3 regions of the Ferdinandcohnia sp. FSL W7-1320 genome follow, and region 2 is predicted to be linked to each of the others. Evidence: riboswitches for the same ligand, from Rfam matches in the RefSeq annotation. Region 2 holds a riboswitch; each other region holds the start of a gene.
The links. A riboswitch is a leader RNA that binds a small molecule or an ion and turns the genes downstream of it on or off. The one in region 2 is predicted to bind cobalamin.
Positions count from the first base shown of each region.

Region 1: it holds a riboswitch for cobalamin, as region 2 does, so the genes downstream of both, NST91_RS19160 (ribonucleoside-diphosphate reductase subunit alpha) here and NST91_RS17350 (histidine phosphatase family protein) in region 2, are expected to answer to the same signal.
Region 3: it holds a riboswitch for cobalamin, as region 2 does, so the genes downstream of both, NST91_RS12230 (ABC transporter substrate-binding protein) here and NST91_RS17350 (histidine phosphatase family protein) in region 2, are expected to answer to the same signal.

Region 1 covers NZ_JBBPAM010000001.1:3,880,068-3,890,514, forward strand. Annotated here, with positions in the region: gene NST91_RS19155 (ribonucleotide-diphosphate reductase subunit beta) at 1-253, opposite strand, end outside; gene NST91_RS19160 (ribonucleoside-diphosphate reductase subunit alpha) at 268-2,556, opposite strand; cobalamin riboswitch at 2,700-2,897, opposite strand; gene NST91_RS19165 (GNAT family N-acetyltransferase) at 2,995-3,504, opposite strand; gene NST91_RS19170 (VOC family protein) at 3,662-4,072, shown strand; gene NST91_RS19175 (GNAT family N-acetyltransferase) at 4,107-4,646, opposite strand; gene NST91_RS19180 (IS1182 family transposase) at 4,893-6,461, shown strand; gene NST91_RS19185 (5'-nucleotidase C-terminal domain-containing protein) at 6,584-10,447, opposite strand, start outside.
Region 2 covers NZ_JBBPAM010000001.1:3,498,910-3,509,356, forward strand. Annotated here, with positions in the region: gene eutH (ethanolamine utilization protein EutH) at 1-245, opposite strand, end outside; gene NST91_RS17330 (ANTAR domain-containing response regulator) at 405-977, opposite strand; gene NST91_RS17335 (GAF domain-containing sensor histidine kinase) at 996-2,402, opposite strand; gene eutC (ethanolamine ammonia-lyase subunit EutC) at 2,577-3,425, opposite strand; gene NST91_RS17345 (ethanolamine ammonia-lyase subunit EutB) at 3,440-4,798, opposite strand; partial or broken gene NST91_RS17350 (histidine phosphatase family protein) at 5,403-6,035, opposite strand; cobalamin riboswitch at 6,303-6,505, opposite strand; gene NST91_RS17355 (DUF6376 family protein) at 6,825-7,271, opposite strand; gene NST91_RS17360 (nucleotidyltransferase domain-containing protein) at 7,361-7,693, opposite strand; gene NST91_RS17365 (Ger(x)C family spore germination protein) at 7,833-8,909, opposite strand; gene NST91_RS17370 (GerAB/ArcD/ProY family transporter) at 8,896-9,969, opposite strand; gene NST91_RS17375 (spore germination protein) at 9,969-10,447, opposite strand, start outside.
Region 3 covers NZ_JBBPAM010000001.1:2,409,841-2,420,287, reverse strand. Annotated here, with positions in the region: gene NST91_RS12240 (adenosylcobinamide amidohydrolase) at 1-1,014, opposite strand, end outside; gene NST91_RS12235 (FecCD family ABC transporter permease) at 1,011-2,078, opposite strand; gene NST91_RS12230 (ABC transporter substrate-binding protein) at 2,041-3,033, opposite strand; cobalamin riboswitch at 3,210-3,412, opposite strand; gene NST91_RS12225 (molybdopterin-dependent oxidoreductase) at 3,631-4,221, opposite strand; gene NST91_RS12220 (Crp/Fnr family transcriptional regulator) at 4,328-5,011, opposite strand; gene msrA (peptide-methionine (S)-S-oxide reductase MsrA) at 5,192-6,145, opposite strand; gene NST91_RS12210 (CBO0543 family protein) at 6,790-7,278, opposite strand; gene NST91_RS12205 (carboxymuconolactone decarboxylase family protein) at 7,629-8,072, opposite strand; gene NST91_RS12200 (NAD(P)H-dependent oxidoreductase) at 8,147-8,785, opposite strand; gene NST91_RS12195 (RrF2 family transcriptional regulator) at 9,004-9,495, shown strand; gene NST91_RS12190 (CBO0543 family protein) at 9,609-10,124, opposite strand; gene NST91_RS12185 (hypothetical protein) at 10,277-10,447, opposite strand, start outside.

The DNA of each region.
Region 1 (10,447 bases), 380 kb from region 2:
GCGTGTTGATTCGTAAAAACACATCCTTTTCAATAGAACTTAGTTGGTCCCATTGTTTGATGTCATCCTGCATATTGATTTCTTGTGCTTTCCAAAAATTCGAAAGCAAGGTTTGATAGAGTGTATACATTTGTGGATACGCGATATCGTTCCAATTCAATATTCCCGAAGTTTCCCCATTAATGATTCCTGTTGATTTATTCGGAAACTCTGGATTAAACAATTTTATTTTTGTTAATGGCTGACTACTCATCAGCTTATTCCCCCTTAACTATGGCATAGTTCACATTCTTCAATTTCTGCTTGTGACGTGCTTCTCACATAATATGTTGTCTTAAGTCCATGTCTCCATGCTTCTAAATGAAGCTGCAAAAGGTCCTTTGCTTTAATGTCATGTCTTACATACAGGTTGAAGCTAATTCCCTGGTCGATATGACGTTGGCGTGCAGCATTTTGTCTAATGCTCCAAATCTGATCGACCTCATGACGTGCTTTCCGATAAAACTCATATGTCTTATGATTGATATCTGGTGCGGTAACTTTAAACTTAAAATTCTTTTTTTCCTCCGCATATTCAGCCGCATAAATGGGGTCAATTCCATCTGTGGAACCTCCAATTTTAGCTGTCGATGAATTTGGCGCCACAGCCATTAGCCAGCCATTGCGTATTCCATGTTTAGATACATTTTCTCGTAACATATTCCATCTGTCGGACAAATACTTTCTGCGGGTAAAATAGGTGCCGGTTTCCCATTCAGAACCATTATATTCACTATAGGCTCCTTTTTCCTTTGCAAGCTCCATCGATGATTTGATCGCATGATAAGCAATTTCTTCATATAGTTCATCAGCATATTGAACAGCCTCATCTGATTCCCAGTAAATTCCCTTTACTGCTAAAAGATGATGCCACCCAAATGTACCTAAGCCCACCGCCCGAAACTTCTTATTTGTGAGATCAGCTTGTTTAACGGATATCGTATTCAAATCGACAACATTATCAAGCATCCTAACCTGAATTCGAATTAAACGTTCAAGTACCTCGTCCCCAATAGCTCTTGGTAGATTGACAGATGAGAGATTACAAACCACAAATTTACCTGGTTTTCGAATGATCACAATATTTCCTTCATCGTCAATATACTCCTTCGTAATCGCAGTTGCGGACATGTTTTGTGCGATTTCTGTACATAAATTACTACAGAAAATCGAAGTACGTCCTGTTCCTAGAAGGTGCTTGTTTGGATTCTGGCGATTTACTTCATCACGATAAAACATATATGGTGTACCTGTTTCTAGTTGAGCAATCATGATCCTTGCCATGACATCCATCGCACGATAGGATTTCCGTGGTAAAAGTGGATGGTTCACAGCTTCCAAGTATTTTTCGGTAAAGTATTTATTATCATGTTCATCGTAAAAGTCCTCGAGCCCTAATGGATTTCCTTGCTCATCTCTCCAGCCCATGATTTGCTTTACTTCATGTGGACAAAAAGTTTGCCATTCCCCAATACTTCTGCCGTTTTCATCTACCTCTTGCAGCTTTTCCATAAACAAATCAGGTACCGAAACCCCCGTAAAGATGTCGTGAGCTTTACGACGTTCATCTCCATTATTTGTCTTTAAATCTAGAAAACCATTCATAATATCTTTGTGGAAGAGATCTAAATAGATGGCGATTGCTCCTTGTCGTTGTCCTAATTGATCAACACTTACTGCTGTATCATTGATAAGGCGAATCCAAGGAACGATTCCGGATGAATTTCCTTTGAATTTCTTTATGTCAGACCCTAACGCGCGAACCTTGCCATAGTATACGCCAATTCCACCACCATCTTTTGATAATCTAGCAATATCCCAATTGTTTAAATAAATTCCATCAAGTGAGTCCTCAACAGTATCAATGAAACAAGAGGACAACTGGCCAAAGCTTTTACCTGCATTTGATAGAGTTGGTGTGGCGACTGTCATATATAAATTACTTAATGCCCAATAGGCTTCTTTCACGTAAGTAAGTCGAACCTCCCTTTCCTCATGCTCCATTAATGTCATTGCAATTATCATGAATCGCTCCTGTGGAAGTTCGTAAATATTTCTTTCATAATCCCTTGCAAGATACCGATCCGCTAATAAAAATAAACCGATGTATGTAAACAAATGATCTTTATCTGGATCAATTACATCTCCTAGTTCAAGTATCTCTTCCTTAGAATAGGAGTTTAATAATTCATCAGAATATATTCCTTTTGATGTAAGTTCCTGTAGCAACTCATACAAACTTCCGTATTTTAGAGCCCTGTTGTAATTTCGATTCGTTGCAGCTTTTTCATACAGTTCATTTAAATAGAGATTAGCCGCTAAATATGTCCAGTTGGGTTGATCCATGGCAATTTTGTTTAAGGAATAAAAAAGTGCATGCTGGTTCGCTTCAACTGTATTAAAATTTATTTCCTGCAGTTTGTTTCGAATTTCGGTAGTGTCAAGCTGGTAGGTACTTTCTGCATATTCAAGCGAGTGTAAAATGGAATCCAATTCCCCTTGTGTTGTATTATTCATCTATTTCTCTCCCTTAACAATTTATTCGTTAAAATAAAAAATCCGCCCAATTCAATTGAGCGGATGAAACGATAACATCAAGAGAGCACAAGAGTTGCTCTACCTGTCGCCACCGTTTCATCTTCCCAATCCCCGAAGAAGGTGAAACATCTTAAGAAAAGACAGGTCTCCTGACTCATGCGTCGCTCTACTTTGAACCCTTCCCATATAAGTACCTTTATTTAAGTTATCTTATACAGTGGTCTGTTCATTTCGTCAGCATTTACAGTTGCGGGGGCAGTTCTGGATTTTCACCAGATTCCCTTTTAAGCACAAATGGCATCTTTTCCCCAAGGCTAAACACAATATGTAGTTGTTAACATTCAAATTCTATCAATATATACTATCACATTTAATAATAAGGGACACCTATTATTTTAGCAAGACAAAAATTGACAATTATTTCTCGAGAAATAATACCATGAGCTCTTCATCCCGATATTGTCCATTGTATTTAATGCCCTTTTTATCTACAGCAAATGTTTGAAAACCTAGTTTTTTGTACAATTCTTTAGCTGGTTTATTCTCCGCATCTACTGTTAAATATATCTGCTCGATTTCAGGGAGATTTACTGCCATTTTAATAGCTTCATTTAGCAATGCATTTGCAATTCCCTTGCCTCTTTTTTCATCATCAACATACATCGCCACAATATTAGCCCTATGTCTTATTTTTCGCCGTGTTTCCCTGACTAAGGTTACCATACCCACTAAATGTTCTCCTTCGAATGCCCCAAACGTTATTATTTCTTCAGATTGAAAACTTTTCTTGTACTCTCCTATTGGGTTATCTTTATTTTTTGCTTCATCATACGTAACTAAAAATGCATCAGGGTCAGTTGTTAGAGCTTGTAATCGCAACCTAAAATAGCTTTCAGCATCCTCTGGCAAAAGTCTTCTGATAAACAAAACGCACCTCCGAAAAGAACATTCGTTCTTGTATTTTGTATTATATTTAATTATAATGATTCATGAGGAAAAAATATACAATCGTGTATGATTTCTTTAGTAAATAGAAAACATAGTGTAGGGCAACTTGCTGATATTAAAAAGGAGTGTTTTGTGAATGAAAGGACAAGCGACACCTTATTTAATGTTTAATGGGAATGCGAAAGAAGCCTTGGAATATTATCAGGAAATATTTAAGGGCGAAATATTGGATGTTCAAACATATGCTCAAGCAGGCTATGAAACTCAGGATTGGGCTAATGACCGACTTATTCATGGTAAGTTCAAAAAGAACGAACTCTTACTAATGGTATCAGATGACTCTCCCGACCAAAGTGTATCCTTTGGAAACAATATCTCTTTAGTTTTGGAATTTGAAAGTGAAGAGGAAATTACGAAAACCTACAATGACCTAAAGCAAAAAGGCACTGTGTTCATGGAATTACAGGATACTTTTTGGGGGGCAAAATATGCAAAAGTAAAGGACCAATTCGGGATTATTTGGGACTTAAACTATGAAATGAAGTAGATTAAATTCCCCTAGCTTCTAGGGGAATTATTTTTTATTTCTTCCATTCATGTTTTAGCAGCCCATAAAAGTACATATCAAATCGCTTCCCGTCACGCTCTAGAAATTCTCTTGATGTGCCTTCTCTAACAAATCCCAACTTTTCATATAAGGCGATGGCCCTCTCATTATACTGAAAAACGGTTAATTGGATTCTATGAAGATTTAACTCTTTGAAAGCAAAATCCAACACGAGTTGCATGGCTTCGTATCCAAGCCCTCGATTACGGTTTCCTTCTCCACCAATTGCGATTGCAAGCCAAGCATTTCGATGTGGCCAAATAATGCTGTCAATGTCCACAAATCCAACTAATTTCTCTGTCTCCAATTCTTTAATCCCAAAAACAAACTCCTTCTCGTTTTTCTGCTCAACCCACTCTTTAAAAGCAGAAGGATGTTTAGGGAAAGATGGTAAAGTATCTAGATTTCTAAGAAACTCTTGGTCCTCATACCAACTTACAATAATCGGTACATCATCTTCTTTAATTCTGACAAGCTGAACCTTTTTTCCTCTTAACAAGCTGTACGTAATCATTCGAATAACTCCCTTATTTTACTAAGAAAGTAATTCAACAATTTTTGTAAAAATCCTTTAGAAATATTTATTAGGTCATTTAAATAAAAGAGGCTGGGACAAAACCCTCCTCTGAAATGAAAAAGCCTGTGGAATTTTACCATGAGTAAAATTTCACAGGCTTTGATTATTTTTAAATAAAAAATAAGGACATTCTTTGTTAAAATTAAGTTACCACACCAAATCCAAACAGAAAGAAGTGTCCTTATGTTTAAAGATTATAACATGAATCAATTAATTTTGCCTTTAAATTTAGAAGTAAAATTACAAGAGAATGATATTGCCTTCCATGTACATAACTTAGTTGAAAGTATTCCAGCTGAAGCACTTGAACCATTTCTTCGAAATGAAGGTTGCCCTGCTTATCATCCACGCATGATGTTAAAAATTATCTTATGTGCGTATTCGCAGTCTGTCTTTTCTGGACGTAAAATCGAGGCGCTTTTAAAAGATAGTATCCGTATGATGTGGCTTTCCCAAGGTTATGAACCGAGTTATCGCACCATTAATCGTTTCCGTGTTCACCCCGAAGCAATAGAACTGATTCGACAATGTTTCGTGCAATTCCGTTGCCATCTAGTACAGGAGAAATTAATCAATCAAGAAGCCATTTTCATTGATGGTACAAAAATAGAGGCGAATGCGAACAAATTTACATTCGTGTGGAAAAAGGCGATTGAGAAATACCACAAGAACTTAATTGAAAAATCAAATCAACTGTACAACGAATTACTTGAAAAAGAAATCCTACCTGAAATTGAACGAGACAATGATGAACAATTAACACTTAAAGAACTCGACCAAATGGTTGAAAAAGTAAATGAAGTCATTACGGAATATGACCAAAAAATTGAAACATCATCGAGCGTAGAAGAAAGAAAAGCACTAAGAAGTGAACGAAAATATCCGAAGCAAGTGCATAAGCAGCTGACTGATTATATTATACGGATTCAGAAATATCAACGAGATTTTGAAATCTTTGGCACACGTAATAGTTATTCAAAAACAGACCATGATGCAACTTTCATGCGAATGAAAGAGGATTATATGAAAAATGGTCAATTGAAAGCTGGTTATAATGTACAAATCGCAACAGAAGGTCAATACGCGCTTGCCTATAGTTTATTTTCAAATCCAACAGATACACGTACTTTAATTCCATTTCTAGATCAAATCGAGAAATATTATTTCGAATTACCGAAACATATTGTGGCAGATGCAGGTTACGGAAGTGAACAAAATTATGATGATATCCTTTCTAAGCGTAAACGAGAAGCTCTAATTACCTATAATATGTATCTGAAAGAACAAAAGAAAAAACATAAACAAAATGAGTTTAACCCAGACAACTGGCAGTACGATGAAGAAACGGATACATACACTTGTCCAAATCACAGACATCTTCCATTTAAATATCAATCTGAACGTACGGATAGAACAGGCTTTAAACGGGGATTTAAAGTATATGAATGCGAAGACTGTTCTGACTGCCCATTCCGTTCATCCTGTACAAAAGCTAAAGAAGGTAATAATCGAAAGTTAATGGTGAACGAGAAGTGGGAACATCAAAAAGAATATGTGAGAGCGAAGCTTTCAGAAGAAAAAACAGGTGCCATCTATCGTCAACGTAAGATTGATGTAGAACCAGTTTTTGGATTCTTGAAGGCTAATTTGCATTTCACTCGATTTTCTGTACGTGGAAAATCGAAGGTTGAGAATGAAATGGGCCTTGCATTAATGGCCGTGAATTTAAGAAAATTCACGGCCAACAGATAAGATTGTGTGAAAATTAATAGCAAAAAATAGATAAAGGAGAACTTGAGTTCACTCAAATTCTCCTTTATCACTATTCGAAGCTAGTTATGTCCCAGCCTCTTTACTAGCTTGTTGACAGTCTATTAAGCTGTTTTTCTTCTGTTTACATAGAGGATACCAACAGCTATAAGGATTAACACGAGACCGATAACTAACAAGTTGGTGGAATTCGTTGCTGTAATCGGAAGCTTTTTGCCACCATTGGCATTCTTACCACCAGATTCTGATGTCGTTGAGTCATTCGTATTATTATCTTTTTCATCAGTTTCTGGAGTTTCCTTAGAATCCTTAACCTCTAGTACACCAAATGTACTGAAGTGATCGGTAGTGGCTGTAATTTTACCATCTTTAAAGTCGCCACCCACCAATTCCCATTTCTTACTTTCTGGATTCCAATAGAAGACCTTCACTTTTTTCGGATCATCCACCGATTTAGGGTCAACCGAAAAAGTCATTGTGACTTTTTCGTTAAACTTGTGATAGCCCTTACCCTCAGATTTGATTGTAAAATCATAGGCAACTATAGCATCCTTACGGTTGTCCTTCTGTACTTTAATTTCCGTTTCACTATCAGGTAAGATAGAAGAAGGAATTTGAAGGTCAACCACGCCATTTGAGATGACTAATGTTGCATTTGCTGCTTTAAGTTTCGCAATGGCCTCAGGGCTCAATGATACAAAAATTGTGTTTTTCTTAGCAGGGACTTCAACTCTAACAATAGCTCCATCGTTTAGATCACCCAAATCATCTTCTGATACTACATATTTATTTCCTCTTTCGACTTCTGGAGTAACAACAATAATTTGAGGTTCTTCCGGTTCTTCTTCACCCGGTGTAGTAGTAATATCAACGATTCTACCTTCAACCTCAGTTGGGATTCCCTCGCTGCCAATGCTTACTAAGTGATCACGGAAGTTTTCCCAATCAGAAAGTCCTAAATCTGTTACACGGCCTTCTTCATATGCTTTTGCAAATACATCATAACCATCTCCACCTTTAGCTGTGAAGGCATTTGTTGCTACGATATATGTTGTATTTTCATCAACTGCTACAAAGTTACCTTTAGCATCTTTAATGTAAACCTCAACTACACGTTGGCCAGCTGGTTTTGTAGAATCGAATTCTACCTTTCCTCCAGCGACATGAAGGAAACCACCATTCTCATCCGGGTACTTACTAACAGAAATTTCGAACGCTTCTTTAAGCTCAACACCTGTTACTTCCATCGTAGCTAACGTGTTACCAAATGGAAGAACTGTGATCACTTCACCTACTGTGATTGGTCCTTCATTTATTGCTGCACGAATGCCACCGCCGTTTTGTAAAGCCATCACTACATTTTTTCCAGTAAACTCTTTTGCTTTTTTTAGCATTCCATCTGTAATTAAGTTTCCTAAGATTGTTTCGTTTTTACGTACACTTGGTTTTTTATTATCACCATTTGTACGTGGGTTTGCTAATTCTATAGGAGTTGATACTCCGATTTCCTCTTGTGCTACTTTGTCCACTTGCTCTTTGAATGGTGCTAACACTTTTGCTGCTTCAGGATCAGCCTCTTGATCACCGATTGAAATTAATTCCCCCGCATGTTCAATTACTACACCATTTTCATTAAATACTACATCTAGCACGCCTAAGTTACTATTCGCATTACCTGTTTGAACGATTAAAGTAGGTGTATCATCTTTTGCCACAACAGATGGGACATCCAAAGCTGTATGACTATGCCCACCTACAATGACGTCAATGCCTTCTACTTGTTCAGCTAAGATTAAGTCGTTATCTACGGCAGCATTATCATCATAACCAATATGTGTTAATGCAATAATCTTGTTAACACCTTCTGCTTCAAAAGCTTCAACAGCCTTTTCAGCCTCTTGTAGATAGTTTTCAAATGCGATGGAACCTGGGCTTGAGATATCGACAGTTTCTTCGGTTGTTAATCCGAAGATACCCACTTTCTCACCGTTTACTTCTTTGATGATTCCATTGTAAATTTGTCCATTATTAATATCTGATGCGATAGAATCATTGAAAATTCCATCGAAGTTTGCATCCTTCGAGAAATCAACATTGGCACTTACAAATGGGAACTGAGCTCCCTTAATAAATTCAACTAATTTTTGATGTCCTTCCGATGAAGAACCTAAGTCAAATTCGTGGTTACCAAAGGTCATTGCATCGAATCCCATTAAATTCATCATGGCTAAATCTGCTTTTCCTAGGAACTCATTAAAATACAAGGTTCCTGTAAAAGCATCTCCGGCATGAAGAAGTAGTGCACTCGGATCCTTAACTCTTTGCTCTTTCACTGCAGTTACCGTTTTAGGCATGTTGTCTAAAGAAGCATGTGTATCGTTAGTATGCATTACATTTAATTTAAATTGACCTTCTACATCAACGATTCTGCCTTCAACCTCAGTTGGAATTCCCTCGCTACCAAGACTTACTAAATGGTCACGGAAGTTCTCCCAATCAGAAAGTCCTAGGTCAGTTACGCGACCTTCTTCATAAGCTTTTGCAAATACGTCATAACCGTCACCACCTTTAGCTGTGAAGGCATTCGTTGCAATAGTATACAATTTATCGTCTTGTACTTCTACATACTCACCATTTTCGTTCAGGTATGATACAGATACCACACGTTCATGTTCTGGCTTAGTAGAGTCAAACTTAACTTTTCCGCCAGCAAGATGTAAGAATCCACCATTTTCTCCAGGATACTTGCTCACTGAGATTTCAAATGCCTCTTTTAATTCAGCACCTGTAACATCCATTGTAGCTAACGTATTACCAAATGGTAGAACTGTGATTACTTCACCAGTTGTGATTGGACCAGCATCGATAGCAGCACGGATACCACCGCCATTTTGTAAAGCCATTATTATATCTTTACCAGTGAATGATTTTGCTTTTTCAAGCATACCATCTGTAATTAAGTTTCCTAAGATTGTTTCATTTTTACGTACACTAAGTTTTGTATCATCACCATTTGTACGCGGATTTTCTAATTCAATAGGAGTTGATACTCCGATTTCTGTATTAGCTACCTCTTCAACTTTTGTCTTGAATGGTGCTAATACGGCCTGAGCTTCTTCGTCAGGATCTTGCTCTTTAATTTCAATTAATTTACCATTATGTGCCTCTATTACACCGTTTTCATCGAATTCAACGTTTAGCAAACCTAAGTTACTATTCGCATTACCTGTTTGAACGATTACGGTAGGTGTTCCATCTTTTGCAACAATGACTGGTTCAGCCAATGCTGTATGGCTATGTCCACCAACAATAACGTCAATGCCTTCTACTTGTTCAGCTAGGATTAAGTCGTTATCTACAGCAGCATTGTCGTCATAACCAATATGAGTTAATGCAATAATCTTGTTAACACCTTGTTCTTCGAAAGCTTTTACAGCCTTTTCAGCCTCTTCAAGATAGTTTTCAAATGCGATGGAACCTGGGCTTGAGATATCGACAGTTTCTTCAGTTGTTAATCCGAAGATACCCACTTTCTCACCGTTTACTTCTTTGATGATTCCGTTGTAAATTTGTCCGTTATCAATATCAGTTGCGATAGAATCATTGAAAATCCCATCAAATTTAGCATCCTTCGAGAAATCAACATTAGCACTTACAAATGGGAACTGAGCTCCCCTGATAAATTCAACTAATTTTTGATGTCCTTCACTTGAAGAACCTAAGTCAAATTCGTGGTTACCGAAGGTCATTGCATCAAAGTCCATTAAATTCATCATGGCTAAATCTGCTTTTCCTAGGAACTCATTAAAATACAAGGTTCCTGTAAAAGCATCCCCTGCATGAAGGAGTAGCGAATCAGGATTTTCTGCTCTTATTTCCTTCACTGCAGTTACCGTTTTTGGCATGTTGTCTAAGGAAGCATGAACATCATTTGTGTGCATGATCGTTAAGTCATAATTTTCTTTTAG
Region 2 (10,447 bases):
GCTGCAATAGCAGGATCTGCACCAATCGCTGAAAATACTGGACCAAATACTTTATCGATGAACCAAGATAAATAAGGAATTGATGCCATAATCCCCGCAGCAGGTACGAAAATATGTCCAACTGCATGTAACCCTTCCATAAATTGAGCACCTAACCCATCATCACTGTTTCGAATTGCAGCAACAGCCCCTGCAACCGCACAAAGCATGATGATATAAATTACAATTTGCCCTACCATTTCCATTTAAATATCCCTCCCTGTTCTCTGTTATTATATAAATGGAGAATACGTATTTTTTCACACGATAGACTACCCTTATAAAAAGACAAAAAGGTACTGTACGGTATAAAAATGGATATACCGTTACAGCACCTTTGCTTCGTCTATTCACTTGTAAAAATGTTACACATCATATTTTAATATGATGTGCTTTGCTACCTTCTCCAGAGTAACCTGTTTATTCATACTAATCTTTCTCATTTTTTTAAATGCATCATCTTCGTGTACATTAAACTTTTTCATTATAATTCCTTTTGCTTTTTCAACTACTTTTCTTTCCTGTAATTGTTTATTAATATTCTGAACTTGTTCACGATATGAATTTGCATTTTCAGCTTGTTTTAATGCGATTTCAACAGCTGGAATTAAACTTGCTTCTGTAATAGGTTTCACTAAGTAGCCCAAGATATTGGCTTGCTTTGCCTTATCAATATATTCACGTTGACTGTAAGCCGTTAAAATAAGAATTGGAGTATGTAATTTTTTTGATATAATTTCACTTGCTTTTAGGCCATTTAATTTAGGCATTTTAATATCCATAATGATTAAGTCGGGATTTAGAGAAAAAGCTTTTTCTAAAGCCACTTCACCATTGCTAGCTTGCGCGATTACCTCGTATCCGTTATCCTCAAGCATCATTGCTATATCCATCCGAGTAATCGACTCATCCTCAACTACCAATACCCTTTTTTTCATGCCTAATTTCCCTCCTTTTTATATCGGGAAAACAACTGAAGCAACGGTCCCATTCTCAGCCTTGTGAATTTTAAATTGACCTGACAAATCATGTTCAATTAGAGTTCTTACTATATCTAACCCTAATGATGATTTTGATGGAGGTGAATAACCTTCACCATTATCTATTACTTGAACGATGATTTGACTATCCATTTGCTGTAATTGTACCTCAATTTCACCTGATTCAATTGTTTTAAATGCATGCTTTACACAGTTTTGGACTAATTCATTGACAACAAGTGCAACTGTAACTGCTTTATTGGATTTGATTTGTATATTTGGGCCAGAGTATGATAACGAAATATTCTTATCTACCCCTGATTCCTTCACAAGTTCATTTCCAATCTTTTCAATTAATTGATAAAGATCAACATCATCTACAGTTGAATTTGATAATATGATTTCATAAACGGCAGCAATACTTGTTATTCGATTGAGACTTTCCTCGAAATGAATTTTACTTTCTTCAGGAAGCCCTCTTCTCATTTGTAAACGTAATAGACTCGCTACAGTCTGAAGATTATTTTTCACACGATGATGAATTTCTCGAATTGCAACTGACTTAACAATAAGCTCCCGTTCTTTCTCTCGTAATTCAGTTATATTCTTTAAGATAACAAAGAAGCCGTATTCGCTTTCCTTCATGGATAGTCTTATCTTCTTCACTTGAAAAAACCTATTCAAGATCGTTAGTTCTTTGATTAGGAGGTCTTCTGGATCTTCAAGAATACTATTTATTTCAGGAAAAAACTCAATTAACATCCGATCAACCCAATGACCATCCGCATAGGTCTCTTGAATTAAGTTAGATGCTGATGGATTACAATAAACGATTCTCCCCCTATCATCAATTAAAAACAAAGATTCCTCAAGCATTTCCGGAATGATTGGACGATTTTGTGTGATTCCGACCAAAATTTCGCTCAATGTCTCAGTTGCTTCTGATAACGCTTCCATCTTTTCCTGAGTTTTTAGCTGCTCACTGATATCTTTTTCCATGATTAAGGTTCCGATGACTTTATCCCTATTATTTTTAATTGGGACAACACTTTGATTTACGGTTCTACCTTCTTGTGTTAATGCACGATTTAGAAAAATTGGTTTGCCTGTCTTCAATGAAGATAACACGGAAGGTTCAAAAACATCATAAGCAAATTTACCGACAATAGGTTTTGAATAGATGGATTTAGCTGTTGTTGGTGAGGCTTCTGCTACAACAATTGCATGTTTTCCCTCTTTTGTAAGGCAATCAACAAATACATTTGCCTTATTTAAATCTGCAATCAAGAATAAGTTTGCAGCCAAACTTTTTATAATTTCAATGTCTACCTCAGATAGATTTGTGTGGAGGGTACACAACTCCTCAATCTTGTTGTTTGTCATAGTACTTATCTCCTGTTTCTATTGAGAGCAATATATAATAAGTATTATAAGAGTCTTATATTTTTATGTCAATATTATGAATTTAATAATTAATATGATTAATAGACTTTTAGACAAAAAACAGGAATAAAGAATGTCCATTGACATTTCATAATTCCTGTTTTTTTACAAAGTTTATGATAATTGAGTAAGCTTAACGCCACTTACCTTATGTTTTAAAACCTTTTCTATTATGTCAGCAAGGTAAGCACCCGCTTCGACAGGAGGAATTCCACCTTCATGTATATTTGAAATTACCGTTCTGTCTGCCTCAACCGTATTTTCTGTTGGTCTGTATATAAGATACGCACTAATACTTTTGGATGTAGCAAGCCCTGGTCGTTCACCTATCAAGGAAATCACTACATCACAATTTGTCATAGAAGCGATTTCATCTTGAATCCACACACGACTTCTTTTAATAAAAACAGGTTCTCCCATTGAAATATTTTTCACCTGTAATCCTTGAATTAATGAAGGTAGTAAATCTGGTATATTGGCTTCAATCCCGGTGGAGCTTAGGCCATCCGATATGACAATTTGGACTTGTTTGTTTTTTGATAGATTTTTTTTAGCCCAATCTCTAGAAGTATCATTTAAAAAACGACCGCTATCTAAATTCATTAAATATTCATCCATTGATTTTGATTTGGAATGAAGGACAGGTAAATTCATTTCTTTTAAAAACTCCTCCGATACTCCATTAAATACTGCATCCTGTGCAGCAGCATGGTCGATCCGAAAATAGAGATATTCCTTTGTTTTGAATCGTGTCCCTGTACGACCAACTCCAATTCTTGCTGGTGTTATCGCCCTTGCTTTTTCGATGATGTCATAATCAACTGGATTATCTACTCCAATTTCTCTTTTATTCTCCACAATAATATGACTATTGATGTTTTCTTGTTGATCATTGGTGCTGGATACCTTTTTCTGTTTTTCCAATTCTTCAATTACTTGATTGACAATGTCTTGAATATCCATTCCATCATCTCCTATTATTTAAAAATAGATAAGTCTCCTGCTCTATCAGTTAATCGACCATTTTCCATAATCCCCATTTTTTCCATCCAAATTTCAAATTCTCTTAATGGTCGTAAACCTAGCATCTCTCTTAAACTAGCATCATCATGGTAACTTGTATCCTGATAACTAAGCATTACATCATCCCCGCCTGGAACTCCCATATAAAAGTTCGCCCCAGCTAACGCCGTTAACATTCCAGCGATTTCCTGGTCATTTTGATCAGCTTGCATATGATTTGTATACGTTGGCGCAATTCCCATTGGAATTCCATGTAATTTCCCCATAAAAAGATCCTCTAAATCCGCACGTATCATTTGTTTTCCATCGTATAGAGTTTCTGGTCCAATAAATCCAGAGACATTATTGACCATAAATGGTTTCCAGTGGCGTGCAAACCCGTAGGTTCTTGACTCAAGGGTTTGCATATCAACACCGTGGTGAGAATTGAGTGAAACCTCAGAACCTTGTCCAGTTTCGAAATAAAATTGATTCGGACCTGCTGAAGTACCGTGTTTAGCCATTAGGTCTGCTGCCTCATCTAAAATAGACTTTGAAACTCCAAAATCATCATTTGTTGAATTTGTTCCAGCTAAACTTTGAAAAATGATTCCACTTGGTGCCCCTTTTTCAATAGCTTTCATTTGAGTGGCAATATGTGCTAATACACAATTTTGTGTCGGAATTTCCCACTGCCTCATAAAATCATGTGTCATGTGTAAAATCCTAGATACAGATTCTACTGAATCGTTATTAGGATTGACTCCAATTACTGCATCCCCTGCCCCGTACGAAAGTCCTTCCTTTAAAGAAGCAAGAATTCCTTCTAGATTGTCATTTGGATGGTTAGGCTGACAGCGAAAAGCTAAACGGCCTTGTTCCCCAATTGTTGTGTTGCAGTGAGCAGTCGGTCTAACTTTCTGTGAAGCCATCACCAAATCGATACTGGACATTAACTTTGCAACAGAAGAAATCATTTCACTCGTTAGCCCTTTACTAATTCGTAGCAGTTGGGAAGAACCTGTGTTGTGCGAGAGGATGTATTCCCTTAATTCACCAACTGTCCAACCCGAGATTTCTTGATAAATATATTGATTAATATCATCATAGATAATCCTTGTCACTTCGTCTGATTCATATGGAATCACTGGTTCCTTGTAAATGTCCTTTAAGGTTAACTCACTTAAAACAAATTTTGCTGCCATACGCTCCAAATTCGAACGAGCTGCAATACCCGCCATAATATCCCCAGATTTCTCCTCACTTGCTTTTGCTAAAATTTCTTTAATGGACTGAAATTGATACACTTCATTTTTCAATGTACATTTAAACATCTTTAAGCCTCCAATCTATTTACTCTTCTTCACAATTCAGGATTCAGAAAGCGCTAACAATAATAAGTTAAATAAAAAAGGCACCTTAACAACAAGCCATAAAAATGGCTTCAGTTAAGGCACCTTTACCTGAACGTTTCACTTTTTAACAATTATAGCAAAGAGTGTAAAAACTTGAAAGGTTGTTTTTCGTAATGTTATATAATTGCAGGTTTGATCACTTTTCTATTTTATTCGACCGATAATCCATTCCAAACAATTTATATTTTTTCAGAGACCCCGGTAGCATCTTAAGCAATCCAACCGGCAATTTCTCGCAGTCTGCTTTCGACCTTTTAAAGCGGAACAACTCCTTTACCAATCTCTAACATAACGAGGGACGATTCAATTGTTACGTTTTTGTTTTTCGTTAAGCAAGGTCTCCAAAATTTCCATAAACCTACTTCGAATGTCGTCATTGTTTTGGTATTCGTAAGCTCAGCTGCAATCCATTTTTCCCGTCCCTCTTATACCAAGGTAGTTTCGGGCTCCCATTTTGTTTTCCAATCTCGGAGCGAATTACCATCATAGGCTATTATCCGGCTACATCGGTTATTCTCTTCTCCTACTTACTTCCTTCCCGAGAAGGCACCGCCAATAACGAGTTGCATTTCCAGTCCCCTTCATACTGCATTGATAATAAAACACCCTGACCATGTGAAACCGAATCCTCCCAAAAGGTTTTTAAAGCTAAGTATTTTGATACTATGTAGCGAATGACACCCACATGGGTAATGACAAGAATATGCTTCCTCTCATTAGTTGGACGTTCCATTACTTGTAGAAATAAATCATGGAGAAAGGCATCAATTCTTGATTTGAAGGTTTCCGCTGCCTCACCGTTTGGTATTGGTATTGCTTCCCAATCATCAAGCCACTCCTGCTAACGTGGCTCATTTTTTAAGTGATGATATGTTTTTCCCTCCCAATCACCAAAGTCTATTTCTCTTAATCTTGAATCTATAGTAGCTTCCGTCGAAATATTTAAATAATCAAATGTTTCTTGGCACCGTCGTAAATCACTAGTAAAGATAGAATCAAATTCCTGCTTTACTAAATCTCTTTTTAACTCTAAAAGTTGATGTAGTTCACTTTTTATAACTTGTCGGTCCGCATGCCCTAAATACCGTTTTTCCTGATTCCAGTCGGTTATCCCATGACGAACGAGAAATAAGTCCACATTATAGCAAGTCCCCATAATTCGCCTCCTTCTATTACGGTACCAAGTAAATCTCCATCTGTGCCTTTAAGATCCCATTATCGATCTGATAATAGAAGAACAAAACTCAATTAGCTATTTTCCCCTCCTGTTTTTGAACGCCCAAAAACGCTTTCCCTCAGGAAAGCGTTGTGAAAAGGCAATTTATATACTGCTCGTATATAAAACTTGCAATCTATCTATTAAATAGCAAACATATATTATTTAGAGATTGCCGCTCTTTAAACATTCCTTTCCTCGAGGAAGCTTAAACAAAACAAATAGGCAGGTCTCCTGACTTGCAAATTAACGGTTGGATACTCCTTCCCATGCTAGTTGCACAGTGGATAAAACGTAACCTTCCTCCTTGCTTACAGTGGCGGGACCGTGTTGGAATTGCACCAACTTCCCTCTTAGTCTTAATTGGCTCACTAGGAGCACATTAAGAAACCTATTTGTTAATATTCGTTTTTTTATTCTAACTGCATTATAGTCCAATCATATACATTTGTAAAATATTGTTACTTCCGAAGCAAAGTAAATCGTAAGGTAATTTGAACCTACTTAAATTACTTTAGTTACATATGGTATTCGGATAAACACTATCAAAATAGACCTTATGTTAATCCAATGATTCTACGGTAGATTAGAGATTGCCATTCACGTCCACCCCATCTATCCAGTAAAGTCTCCTTACACTATATATATTTAAAAATATTTTAATCTCTAAAGTAAAAACTGTGACAATCATAAAATAGTTGTCACAGCCATTTATTTTAGAGCAATGTTTTATTCACCCAACTGTTGAATTTGATCTATTGTATTCGTTACATTCTGCAACGTTTGAAATAACTCACTATTTTCGAGTAGAGCTGGATCTAATTGTCCATTTTCGATATTATCTAAATAAAGGTTAATGCCTTCCTCTGCTTGCTGGTTATAATCAACGATTTGTTGATGAAGGTCCTCTGCGACTCCTGGTGGCTGAAGTGAGTTAAATGAATCCATGTCTTCCTGCATTTCAGTTAGCATTGTTTCAAGATCTGCTCTTGCTTGCTCATCGGTAACAGCCTGTTCTGCTAGGCTAGGAGCCTCGTTAACAAAAGTACTAACCTCATTGACATAATCTGTTGCCTCATTCACATACGATAATGTATTATTAACATCCTCTAGGACGGAACAAGCCCCAAGAAATAGTAACCCTATTAAAGAAAAAACTAAAAATCGTTTCTTCACTCTATCCCCTCCTATTTTTTTCATACTATATATACGATACAAAACGGGAAAGGTTTCATTTTTCTTAAACTGACCCTTGTCTCCAAACTTTAGTAAAAATACGAATGATCAAAAAGAACAATGTGCTTGCGATTCCCGATTCCATCACCTTTCAAATCCCAATATGGTAAAAAGTCAACTTTGATATGGTCGATATATAGTGGTTCATCCATGAGATGATGAAAAACATCATCTTCTCGTTCAGTTCCACTATATTCGATGACAATATCCAAATCACTTTCGGCATGAAAATTGCTGTATAAACGACTCCCGATAATGGCTATCTTTATTATTTCAAGATCAAAATCGTCAAGTGTCTCGTTAACATGAGACATGATCATTGATGCTATTTCACTCTTGGAATATTGACTTAACCCGTACACCTCAACAGTACCCAGAAAGACACCTCTATTCTTCTTTTAAATAATGTATACAACTTTAGTAGTAACCGTGTGTCCCAATTTTTAGTTTTTCCTTTAGGACACTCATCACTTATTGACTGTCCACTCTGTGTGATAACCATTAAGAAGTAATGAGGTAACCTTGGTTTTGAATGTCTACATTAAATTGGATATCCATTTTCAAATTTGTATAGTATTTTGTTCTCCAATTTTTTAATTCCTTACGTGTTAATTCTCTCCGAAAGAATTGACCTATTCCAAAAATATCTGCCTTATTCTCTTTTGTTTTTGAAATCATATTGTTAAATCGTTCACTAAGTGCTTGGTTTAATTCCCTTTTAATTTCATTTAGAGACGGCTCTCCTCTTGTTTCCAATATCACTACCTTCAACTTAATTTTGCTTTTTAAGAAGGGTTGGTTGTTATGCATCGAACCTTTGTGGTGGATTGAATTATTAACAATCCGAACAGTTGCTTTTTCCATAACCTCAATTTCTCCTGAACTACTTTCGCCTTTAAAAATATTATATAATAGCGTTTCATCCGGACTTATTTGATCTACCATTTTCCCATTTTTAACGATGGCTGATCCTATTTGTTCCATAGGAAATTCATCCCCTGAACGAATTAAGGGGATTGCAACATCATACGTATAGGAATGGATTCCTCGGTAAACCTCCCAAACTCTTGTAAGTGCAATATCAGGATCCCAACCTGCATTCTTCTCAAAGAAATCAACAGTTGTTGAACCAATTGATCCAATTGTATCTTTTAACTTTGAGAAGAGCACATTTATATCCTCATCACAAATGGCTACCAAAGCTTTAGGGGAAACTTCACGGGAACGCATAAATCCTCCAATAATATCTTTCACACCGTCCTCTGCTGCTCCTCTTTCTATTATGATAAGTTTTACATGAAGTAGATCGACCCTGCTTTCTAAATTTCTACTAATTGTGTCAATCGCCTTTGCTATTGTTTTATCTTTGAAAGATACGATCCTTGATTCGATTTTCCCAGCATTTGACACTGGTAGATTAATTATAACTTCATATTCATTTTCTATTTTAGACACACCGAGAACAACCGGAAGTAATCGATGGTTGATATCCTTATTATCCCAGCATCCCGTCAAAGGTAAAATCGTTATAAGTAAAATTGCAAATGTATATATGACAGTTTTATTATATAGTTTCATGTTTACCATTCCTTTTTCTGACTCCCCAGAAATAGATCGATAATGGAACAGCTATAAATACGTAGAATCTTAATAATGTATTCCACCAAAATAGTTTCTCAACATCCTTCCAATCTGGAATCAAAAAACAAAGAAAAAAGAGTAATGAAGATAATAGATACAAAAGGTGGACTGGTTTAATACTAGGCACATAACGATTTATAATAAGGATTGTTTTACACATAACAAGAGAAATATATAAAATCATAAAGGAAATTAAACTTAATAGGAAAAAGAGAGTCACTCTATCAAACATCAGCCAACTAACGTTAATTGAGTCAGCAATGACTACAAATGGTAAAAAGGTAACCGAAGCAGTAGCTTGGCCAAGGGTAAGAATAGGTATATAAACGGAAAAAATAAAAAAAGGAATAAGTAATAATGCCGAAAAAATAATGTACTTTCTCTCATACGAAAAATAAGGTTGTACAAATCCAAGAAACAAAAAGCCACCTGAAAAAACAAAAAAGCTCTCATAGTAACTCCTACTTGTAAGGAAGTTAAGATCAGGTCTTACAGGATTAAAATATCTCCAATCCACATTTTGAAATGATAAGATAAAAACAAATAAGAATAGTGGGAGAAAAATAATAGCCAACAGTATACCTGTCCTTAAAACCGTTTCCATTCCGTTTTTTGCAACATATGTTGAAACAATCAATAACAAAAGAGTAACCGCCCATAGTGGTGTAAATGATAAAAAAACAAGTGTAATAATTTCTGAATAAGCTCGAACGGTTATTAATGTAATAATGAAGAAATACAATAGTACCGGAACTAGAAGTAATATGACAGCCCATTTCCCTATACCCGAGAATATACTTATTAAGTTTTCTCCAGGAAAATAATTTAAACCTTTCATGTAAATGTGTAAAAATAACACATGTACAAATATCCCTATCAGAATTGGTAGCCAATGACCTTGTTGCGTACTAGCGATAATATTACTAGGAAACATAAAGAAGATAAGTCCCAAATGTGTAAGCAAATAAAGAATCACAACATGCAAACTTCTTACCACTAGTACTCACTCCTCCCAGTGTTAATATGAAGATAGGATTTTCCAAAAGTATTTATACTAGCCATATGGGCACAGATGATAACAAAGCCTGTTACTAGTCCAAACACACCAAAAATAGATGCTAGAATGACATTTATATATTTGTATATCCTTATTGAAGTGAAGTTCTGGGCCCCAATTAGCGTCGAGTTGCCAATAGTAGTTGCTGCCAGAATGATAATTAATAGATTGCTTACTAATTTTGCTTCAACAATGGCTTGTCCTAAAATAATTCCTCCAACCATTGTAATTGCTGGACCAATAGACTTTGGTAGTCTTACAATCGCTTCAAGTATTAGTTCAAGTATAACCAGCATGATCAATACCTCTACAATTGCAGGGTAAGGAACTCCTTCTCGACTTTGGAGAACCGATAAAGCAATTTCAATTTGAAGAACTTCGGGATTAACCGCTACTAACGCTACGTATAAACCTGGGC
Region 3 (10,447 bases), 1.1 Mb from region 2:
TTGCTCATAAGGAATAGCGTACTTCGTCATCCAATTTCGCAAATCACGGTCAGGTGCTGAGCAATTATAATTCTTATCAACATAAAAATTACAAAAATGCCTTAACCATTGAACACCATCACCGATGACCCCATTCGAAATTGTTCGTAAAGGGTGATCGAACTGAATGTGAATATACTCTTTCGTTTGATGAATCTGAAAAGAATTTTCAAAACGTGTACAAGGTTCTGCTTGATGATAGCCTGGTGTCATAAGGAGTTGCGGTTTTGAAATTGTCGGATGAGACCCAAGCTTAATATCCACTTCATATACCTTCTTTAGTAGGTCGGTCTTTCTGAAATTGTCAACATCTCCAACTTCTAATAAACAGCCCTTATGAAGCATGGCGATTCGATCTGCATATTGAGAAGCAACATTTAAATCATGCAGAATGGAGAAAATGGTTAACCCCATACTTTGCTGCCGTTCTTTTAATAAATCCAACATTTGGAATGTGTGTTTCACATCTAAATGATTCGTTGGCTCATCTAAAAGTAAAATCTCAGGTTCTTGCGCCAATGCCTTAGCTAATAACACCCTTTGCTTCTCGCCACCACTGATCATTCGGAATGGAATTTTTCGAAATTGACTTATATTCGTTATTTCCATCACCTCTTCAATGACGTTCCAATCCACTCGCGATAGCTGTTTAAATAGACCTTTTTGATGTGGATACCGCCCTAGACTCACAATTTCTTCCACTGTAAAATCAAATGAAACCTGCGCCTCCTGAGTAAGAACAGCCACTTTCTTCGCCTTCTCAAGCTTTGAAAGAGTGGAAATTTCTTTACCAGAAAGGAATATATCACCTTTTATGATCGGCAATTGCCCAGTTATCAATTTAAACAAGGTTGTTTTTCCACTTCCATTTGGTCCAAGAAGTGCAAAAAATTCTCCCTGATGAATCTCAAGATTTATTCCATGAAAAATAGGAGAATTCGAATAACCACCAACTAAATTGTTAACTGTAATCATCTTCGTTCCCCTCCAACTCTCTCTCTGATTAATAATAGGGCAAAAACAGGTGCACCTATTAAAGCTGTAATAACACCAATTGGCAGTTCTTCTGGAGCAATAATACTTCTTGATACTAAATCAGCTACTATAAGAAATGCTCCACCTACCATTAGGGAAAGTGGTAGCACATGGCGATGATTTGGCCCTGTAACAATACGCACTAAATGTGGGATGACAAGTCCTACAAAACCAATCGATCCAGACACTGCAACTGCGGCTCCCGTTAATAATGAGGCTCCGATTAGGATATACAACTTTCCTTTCTTCACATCAACCCCAATATGATCTGCCGCCTCCTCCCCAAGAGCTAACGCATTCAACTCCCGGTAATGGTAGAACAAAATAAAGGAACCACACAACATAAATGGAAGAATCAACTGAACATGACTCCAGCCTCTTAGTCCTACACTTCCATATAACCAATAGATAATTTGAGTCATTGAATCTTGGTCGCTTAGTGAAATAATGAGGGAAACAACTGCTCCAATAAAAGAACTTACAATTATCCCCGCCAAGATAATGGTTTCAATCGCTAAGCTTCGACTACTCAATCGAACAAGTCCGAATACAATAAGGAGTGAAATAAAACCACATACGATTGCAACAATAGGAAGAGTAAAGTTTCCTAACCCCAAAATCGTAAACTGAAAAAATAAAACAATTACTGCACCAAGAGATGCACCAGATGAAACCCCGATTGTATATGGATCCGCTAATGGGTTACGTAATAATCCTTGGAATGCTGCACCCGCTAATCCAAGAGACGCACCAACAAAAAATGCCAGCAATACCCTAGGTAATCGGATATTCCAAATGATCATTTCTTCATTTCTAGCAACCTCATTAAGCCAGCCCCAACCAAATGTGTTGTCTAGCACAATATGTAAAATGGTTGGAACAGGCACGTGGACACTACTAATGAATACGCCTAGGAGGGCTGTACTAAGTACAAACCCTCCACTTAGAATATATAACCACGTAATTTTATTTATTAAAAACTTCTGGATAAATAAGCTTCGCAAGAGTCTCGACTCCTTCAATTAACCGAGGACCTGGTCTCGTAACCGTATCATTATCAACATCAAAGACCTGTTTATTTTTAACTGCAGGAACTTCAGACCAGCCTTCACGCCCATATACTTCTTCAGTTGGATTATCTATGTAGTAGCCATACGTTGTAATGATGACATCAGGATTTAATTGGACAATTTCCTCCTCTGTTAACTGTACCCACCCTTCATGCTCCTCTGCTGCATTAATAGCTTGAATTGCCTCAAGCATTTCATGAATAAACGTATTGGTTCCTGTTGTAAAAATATCTGGTGCTGGCGAAACCTCAACCCAGACTTTCTTTTTATCTGTAATAGCTGAAGCTTTTTCCTTGATTTCATCAAAGCGTTGCTTCATATTTGTCACAATTTCGTTTGCCTCAGTCGCAGTTCCTGTAGCTTTCCCAATCATTTCTATATGTTCATACGCATCTTCAAATGAAGAAGCACTTCCAACGACAATCACATCAATTCCTGCATCTTCAAACTGCTTTAATATTTCAGGATGTGTATTGTAATGATAATCAGTAACAAGAGCTAGGTCCGGAAGAAGTGAAAGAACCAATTCTGCATTGATATCCTGTGCACCTACTTTTTGTATTTCAAGTGCTTCTGATGGATAATTATCGTAATCCGAAACTCCAATGATTTTTTCTCCTAGGCCAAGTGCAAATGCAATTTCTGTATTACTTGCCTGTATGGAGACAATTGATTCAGGTTCTTCATCAATCGTAACTTCTCGATCAGCACTGTCTATAATCGTGATAGGGAACTCTTGATTAGCGTTCTCCCCTTCAACATTTTCAACGGTTTTTGGAGCCTTTTCATCTTGAGCCGTTTTTTCTTTTGTACCACAACCTGCAACAATACCCATGGTAAAAAGAAAAATAAGACTAAACAGACCCCATTTTTTCAACATTTCCTTCATTTTTTTATCCCCCTTCAAATTTTGAACACAAAAAAACGCCATTCCACAGGAAGAGCGTTTCGTAAAGGCATAATAAAGGTTATTTGCTTAGAACTCCAATAAAGCAATCCTAATATAACAAATATAGTATCATATGATCATTTATTTGCACTTTAAACGTTCCTTTCCTCGAGGAAGCTTAAAAAACAAAATAGGCAGGTCTCCTGACTTGCGAATCAACGGTCGGTTACTCCTTCCCATGTTACTTACACAGTGGATATTTGTAACCTTCCTCCTCGCTTACAGTGGCGGGACCGTGTTGGACTTACACCAACTTCCCTCTTAGTCTCACATTCTCTCATTAGAAGAATGGTAAGAAACCTATTTGCGAAATATTCATTTTTTTGTATTCTGAGAAATTATAATACAACCCTATTGTTTTGTAAATAGGAGTTAAGGTCATGTCAGTTCCTTTTATGAAGTATAATAGAATTAACCAATACAGTTGAAGAAAACCTTTGAGAATCAATCATTTAATAGGAAATAGACGTGCCGATAAACACGTCTATTTTATTTAATGGGAAGCAAAGTATAAAAAAGTTTATGTACTTAACTGTGTTAACGGTATCGCTCTTCTTTAAATGGATTGGCCGTCATCGAATAGCCACGCTCTTCCCAATAACCAGCCTCGTCTTCCTTCATAAACTCTATCCCTGAAACCCACTTTGTGCCTTTCCATAGATAAAATTCTTCTGGTGGAATAAACCGTAGTGGATAACCATGTTTTAGATCAATATCTTGCCATTCATGATTTTTATCCTTCCATCGGAATACAAATAAAGAATCGTCCCCTAATAAAGGCTCTAGCGGTAAGTTTGCAGAATAACCAAATCTCTCCCTATTGGAGTAACCGTAAATTTTGATGTATTTTACGCTTTCATTCATTTCAACTAATTTCAATAACTCTCTAAGCGCAATGCCTTCAAAAGTTGTATCAAATTTAGACCATGTGGTAACACAATGCATGTTTACGGTTGATATGGTTTTTGGAAGCTCCATGAATTCCTTATAGGATAAGGACTTTTCTTGCTTCACTTCTCCAAAAAGTCTGAAATTCCATGTGATTTCATTAAACTCGGGAACATCCCCTGTGTGCAGAATTGGCCATTTTTCTGTTTCAAATTGCCCAGGTGGAAGCTGCCTTTTCATCTTACACCACCCCTTTTTCATTTTTAACGCTACTTAAATCACTGTGCTTTGTATAGTATGCTCCAAGCCTTTTCCTTTATAAACATGATATGAAAGTAGGTATTGATTACCCCTCCTCTACCCCATACACTTTCTTAGCCAGAGCTGTATTAATTTTTAATGGCTTCCTTGCAATGACTTGTTCCCTTTCTAATTCTCCTAATAATAAACTAACAGTTTCTCTTGATGACCCGATCATACTTGCGATGTCATGCTGAGTAATCTTGACCTCAACTGTTTGCCATTCCCCACTTCTTACACCAAATCGGTTACTTAACTGCATAAAAAGTAAAAGAATTCGATATTTGACATCTTTATAAGCAATGCTTTCTGTTATTTCGTACACTTCTTTTAACTTTGAGGTCAGTATAGTTATAAGTTTTAACGAAATATCGGGATGTTGACGTAGTAACTGTTCAAAACGCTCCTTTGCTAGCGAGCAAACATAGGAATCAACCATCGCTTCTGCATAAATGTTAGATTCTGTTAAGGAAAAACTAGAAGTTTCTCCAAAGATATTACCTTCACTTAAAAGATCAATTGTGAATTCCTTTCCTGTTGAGGATATCTTATATAAACGAACCTGTCCTTTTTTCAAGAAAAACAACGACCTCATTTGTTGAGTCGGACTTAAGATAATTGTACCTTTTTTAATAGGGACGGTTACCGTTACTTCGTCTAACTTCTTTAATTCCTCTTCTGGTAGCTCATCTAGTAAATTAATTTGTGAAAGCAACATGAGTTTATCCATGTCTTCACTCCCCGTTATACCGTTTTATAATCATTTCATAATCAAAAACCAGTAAATAGATCGATTTCTTCTTTGCATTTACAATCACCTGATAATATATGTAAAACCATATCCATTGTAGCATTGATGCTTTAAATATAAAAAAACGTCCTAGAGAAGTCTCCAGGAACGTTTTCTAAATTATTTAAATAACCGAAGGTATTCCCCATAGCCTTCTTCATTTAGCTTTTCAGTTGGGATAAATTTAAGTGCTGCAGAGTTAATGCAATATCGAAGCCCGCCTTTATCACGTGGTCCATCATCAAATACGTGTCCTAAATGAGAGTCTGCTGATGAGCTTCTGACTTCAATGCGTCTCATCCCATGGGACGTATCTAGTTTTTCAAGGACTTCTTGATGCTTAATAGGCTTTGTGAAGCTAGGCCATCCACACCCGGAGTCAAATTTGTCCAATGAACTAAATAATGGTTTTCCAGAAACGATATCAACATAAATTCCTTCTTCCTTGTTATCCCAAAATTCATTTTGGAAGGGTGGTTCCGTACCATTCTCTTGAGTCACATGGTGCTGTATAGGAGTAAGATTCTTTATGTTTTCTGCATGGTGTTTCTTCCAATTTTCCCGAATAAATCCCGCTCGTCCAGATCCTTCCTTGTACATATTATAATGAAAGGAATTCTTTTTATAATAGCCTTGATGATATTCTTCTGCTGGATAAAACACAGATGCCTCTTTGATTTCTGTCACGATTGGCTTTGAAAACTTTTTGCTATTCTCTAATGCCTGTTTCGACTCTTCGGCTAGTCTCTTTTGTTCCTCAGTATGATAAAATATCGCCGTTTTATAGGACTCTCCGCGATCACCAAACTGACCATGTGCATCGGTTGGATCTATTTGTTGCCAGAATAGTTCTAAGAGCTTTGTATACGGGAACACATTAGGATCATACGTAATTTGAACTGCCTCATAATGACCCGTTGTGTTTGAGCATACTTCTTCATAGGTTGGGTTCTCTTTATGCCCACCTGTATAGCCTGAAACTACATCAATAATGCCTGGTAACTCATCAAATGGCTGAACCATACACCAAAAACATCCGCCAGCAAAAGTAGCTAATTCATAATTTGTTGACATAATCATGCCTCCTACTAGTACTTAGTTTTACCTAAACCCTATCTTTTCCTTCAATTTTGAAAGAATCCCTCAGAACATTAGGGGCACTCTTAAATCTTTTCTCAAGGTATCGAATCTATATATTAATTTCTTCTTTTATGCTATTACATTACATACACTACTTGGATCTCTTGCAAGCTGTCAAAACTACATTGCCAATAATACCTTCACTCAGTTATTACCTTATGAGAGGTAGATTCTATATTGCAATATACTAATACCATGATTAGTTCCTCCTCCAAAATGTTTCTAATAACTTACACTTTAGATTATACTTGGAATCCCTTTAAAAAAATGTAAGCTGCCTTACATTTTTAATGAATAATAAAGTAAGTATATTTGAACCTCTGCAATTAGTGAATAGTCTGTTTGACGGAATGGATAAGCTGCCTTTAGTTTAAGATAAATAATTTCACAATCTATTACATTTAAATAAAAAAGGCTGCCTTAGCAACCATAGCGGAGACTTACGCTTTGTCCTTTTGATACTATGAAGGTCTGCACTAAAATTATCTTTAAAAGAAATTCTTAATTAAATAACTACGAATAATAGACACTCCAGAGAATTGCTTCTAATATATACGTTTTCTTCATTGTATAAACCTTTAGTATTCATTTATATATTGCTTATCTTTAAACTTATCTATTATTTTTATCAGACCAACCAAACCTCTAATAATAAACAAAGTAAAATTAACACTTGCAAATGTATGGAAGGCAGACCATTTTTTCCATTTGAATAATCCCGTGTTCTTTTCCATAAACCATTGCCCAATACTCATTGGAACACTAAAAATTAAACTTTTTAATAATATTTTGCCAAAATGATCATTATACGAGATTTTGACCCATATCACACTTAAAAGCGGGAAAAATAACATGTCGTAAATAATATTCGTTTTGAAAATTTTAGGAAAAGGACGAATTGGATATTCAAGTTTTTGTTTTCCAACAACGTAAGCATCAATTAGAGTAGCAATAACACCCTTTGCGAAGAAAATCAAAAGATTTTCTCTCATTTTTGGTCCCTTAAATAAAAATGGGATAGAACCAGTACATAACGCCACTAGTAATTTTAACAACTTTTTTTCCACTTATTAACATCCTCTCATTTGCATTAATCGTGCCATTCTTAAATTACCCAAAACGAATCATTACTAGCGGTCGTTTTTAGAATTTTTTTATTACAAAACGGTCTTATGAATGAAAGCTTTCGCTTATTCAACTATCTATTTGTGTTAGCTTAAAAACTACAACAAAAAGGTGCGTAATCCTTAAGGATCAACGCACCTTTCGTTAAGTAGAATCCTTTACAATCTCTTGTGTATGAAGATGATTGCGATCAATTTATACTAGAAAATTTATTTTGTCGTAAAGTAGAAATTTAAAAGCATACAGACTGGTTCTTTTGGATTCCATTTGTCAAATGGATTGTTCAAATTAATTACATCTCTGTTGCTGTATTCCCCATTGCAATAGAAATTCTATTCCAATTGTTGATTTGATTAATTATTAGAACAAGGTCAACATATTGTTTTTCGTCATAATGTTCACGTACTCGTTGATAAAGCTCATCTGGCACACGTTTTGTTGGGATTAGTGTCACGTATTCTGTCAACTCAAGTGCTACTTTTTCCGCGTCTGAATAAAATGTACACTCTCTCCAGGCACTAATACAATAAATTCGTTGTTCTGTTTCTCCCATTTTTCTAGCATCTGCCGTGTGCATGTTAATACAGTATGCACAACCATTTATTTGAGAAGCTCGAATTTTTATAAGTTCACGAAGTTTACGGTCTATACCTGTAGTTTTTGTATACTTCTCCATTTCCATCATGATTTTAAGGGCTTCTGGTGCTAGATTGTAATAATCGATTCGTTGTTCCATTTTTATTTTCCTCCTTAAAAAAGCTTAGTTTTATCTGCATTTTTTTACCTTTCCCTTTAATTCAAAAGTCTAGTTTAGAAAGATTGTGAATTAATATATCCTACTAACTCTTTTTCAGCTGATTTCATTATTTCTTCTATGTTGTTAGTAGACATGTCTAAGCCTTGAGCACGTATTAATTTCATATGGTTAATTCCTATCATGTGCAGTACTCCGCGTATATATTGTGGCGCTATATCTAAATTTACATATCGGTAATTCGTATCATATTCACTTCCACTCGTTAGGATAAATGTGACTTTGGTAGTTTCGTCTGACATTAATCCTACTGAACCAGTTTTAGTGTATTTGAATGTTTCTCCTGCTGTTAGAATATTATCCAGATAGTCTTTAAACTTTGCAGGCACGTTCCAATTATGCAACGGCATGTAAATATAAATATAATCTGCTGACTTCCATTGTTTAATTAATTTATATTGTGCTTCATACTTTTCTAATCGTTCAGCTGACATTTCTTTAGGATCAGTATAATTTAAAGTATCCGCAGTAATTTGCGGGATAAAAGTATTTGAATCGTAAATATTTACTACTTCGATTGTTCCTTGACCCTTTAATTTTTCTTGTAATGTTTGTAAACCAACATCTGCTAAACGGTTTGCAGCTCTTTCTTGATTATTGTAATCAGGATGAGCCATTAATTGTAAAATTCTCATCGTTTCACCTCTATGAATTTGATTCTTGTTGTACTCTTAAATTGGTTTTAATTAAAGACCAAGTTAATCGTCGATTAACATTATCCATAATAAATGTTATCTTTATTTTTGTCAATTGAACAAACTTACATATTTGATAGGTTCCATTTATTTGACTAGTACTCTAAATCCTCATAAGATACAATTAATATTCCTTCATTAAAAGTAGGTGAATTTATATGCAATATGGTGTAGGTGTAGAATATGCTTTACATTGTCTCGTTTATTTAATTGATATTCCTTCCAAAGAAAGTGTTGGGATAAAGGATCTGGCAGAATTCCAAGGACTTTCTGAGACATTTCTATCAAAGGTTTTCGGTAAATTATCTAAGGCTGGAATTGTAAGTTCTGTCCCTGGTGTAAAGGGAGGATATAAGTTATCTAAGTCCCCAGAAGAAATTTCCTTTTGGGATGTTGTTGAAGCAATTGAAGGTCCTAAGCCCATTTTTCAATGTAAAAATATTAAAGACAATGGTTATGTGTATAGAGAAGGCTGCTGTTCAGCTCCCTCATTCTGTACCATCAATTTAGTTATGCTCGCTGCGGAAGAAAAAATGCGTGATGATCTACGTAGTAAAACTCTTTCATGGTTACATGAAGAGCTTAAGCGTGTCTTGCCCAAACAAATCCGTGAAGAAACCCGTAACTTTTTCTCGAAAAGTAGCAAATAAAAAAGCTCTCTAAGTTCCTTAAATGAGGAATTTAGAGAGTTTTTTTATTAACAGTATCCACCATGTTACTACTCACACTCTAGTTCACTACAACGTTCGATTTAATTTGTAAATTAGAGTATTGGAACATGAAAATAAATAACAAAAAATAAGATAATGGGAATAGAGGTAAGTAACGCAATTATTGGTTTATTATAATGCAGCCATAGCATTGGAAAAAGAATTAAATTAAATAACACCGACCACCCAATTGTCCAACCATTATGGTGAAAAACTAAATTTAAATAGTTTAAATTAATATATTCTATTAGGGAATATAAACTTACCCAAAATAAAATCCAAATTATACGTTTATAAATCCCCTTTGGGAAATTACTTAGGTATATCAAAACTGTTGAAGGATAGGCAACAAACATGATTAATAAAGAAATAATCGTATGGTTTGAAAGGAGATTTTCAGCAAATATACTCTCTTTATATTCCCACATCATATAGTCGTGGCAAAGTATATTGTAAAGTAAGTCCCCAAACCAGAAGAACAAGATTGTAGAATGGTACTCCTTCCAATTTCTCCAATCACCCCATTTTAATGTCGCGCCAAGAAATATTCCGTTCAAAATTAAATGCATGTAATCAGCTCCATCGTTTCTGATTACTATTTTATCCATATATTGTAAAATGCATTTATCTTTTTTATATCATAATTATAATCCTAATCAGTAAGGCTTATTTGTCTGCGGTTATATTGATGAAAATGCAACTAAATTAGGCTAAATCACGACTATTCATTGGCTTTACTCTTCGTTTTTTTCATATACATCATGATTCCAAATACAAAAAGTACCCCTATGAGACATCCAATAATTAAACCAAACAAAAGCTTCCAATCTACTTCTTCATTTCTCCATACACTCATTATGACTACTGATAGAACTACACCAATAATCCACGT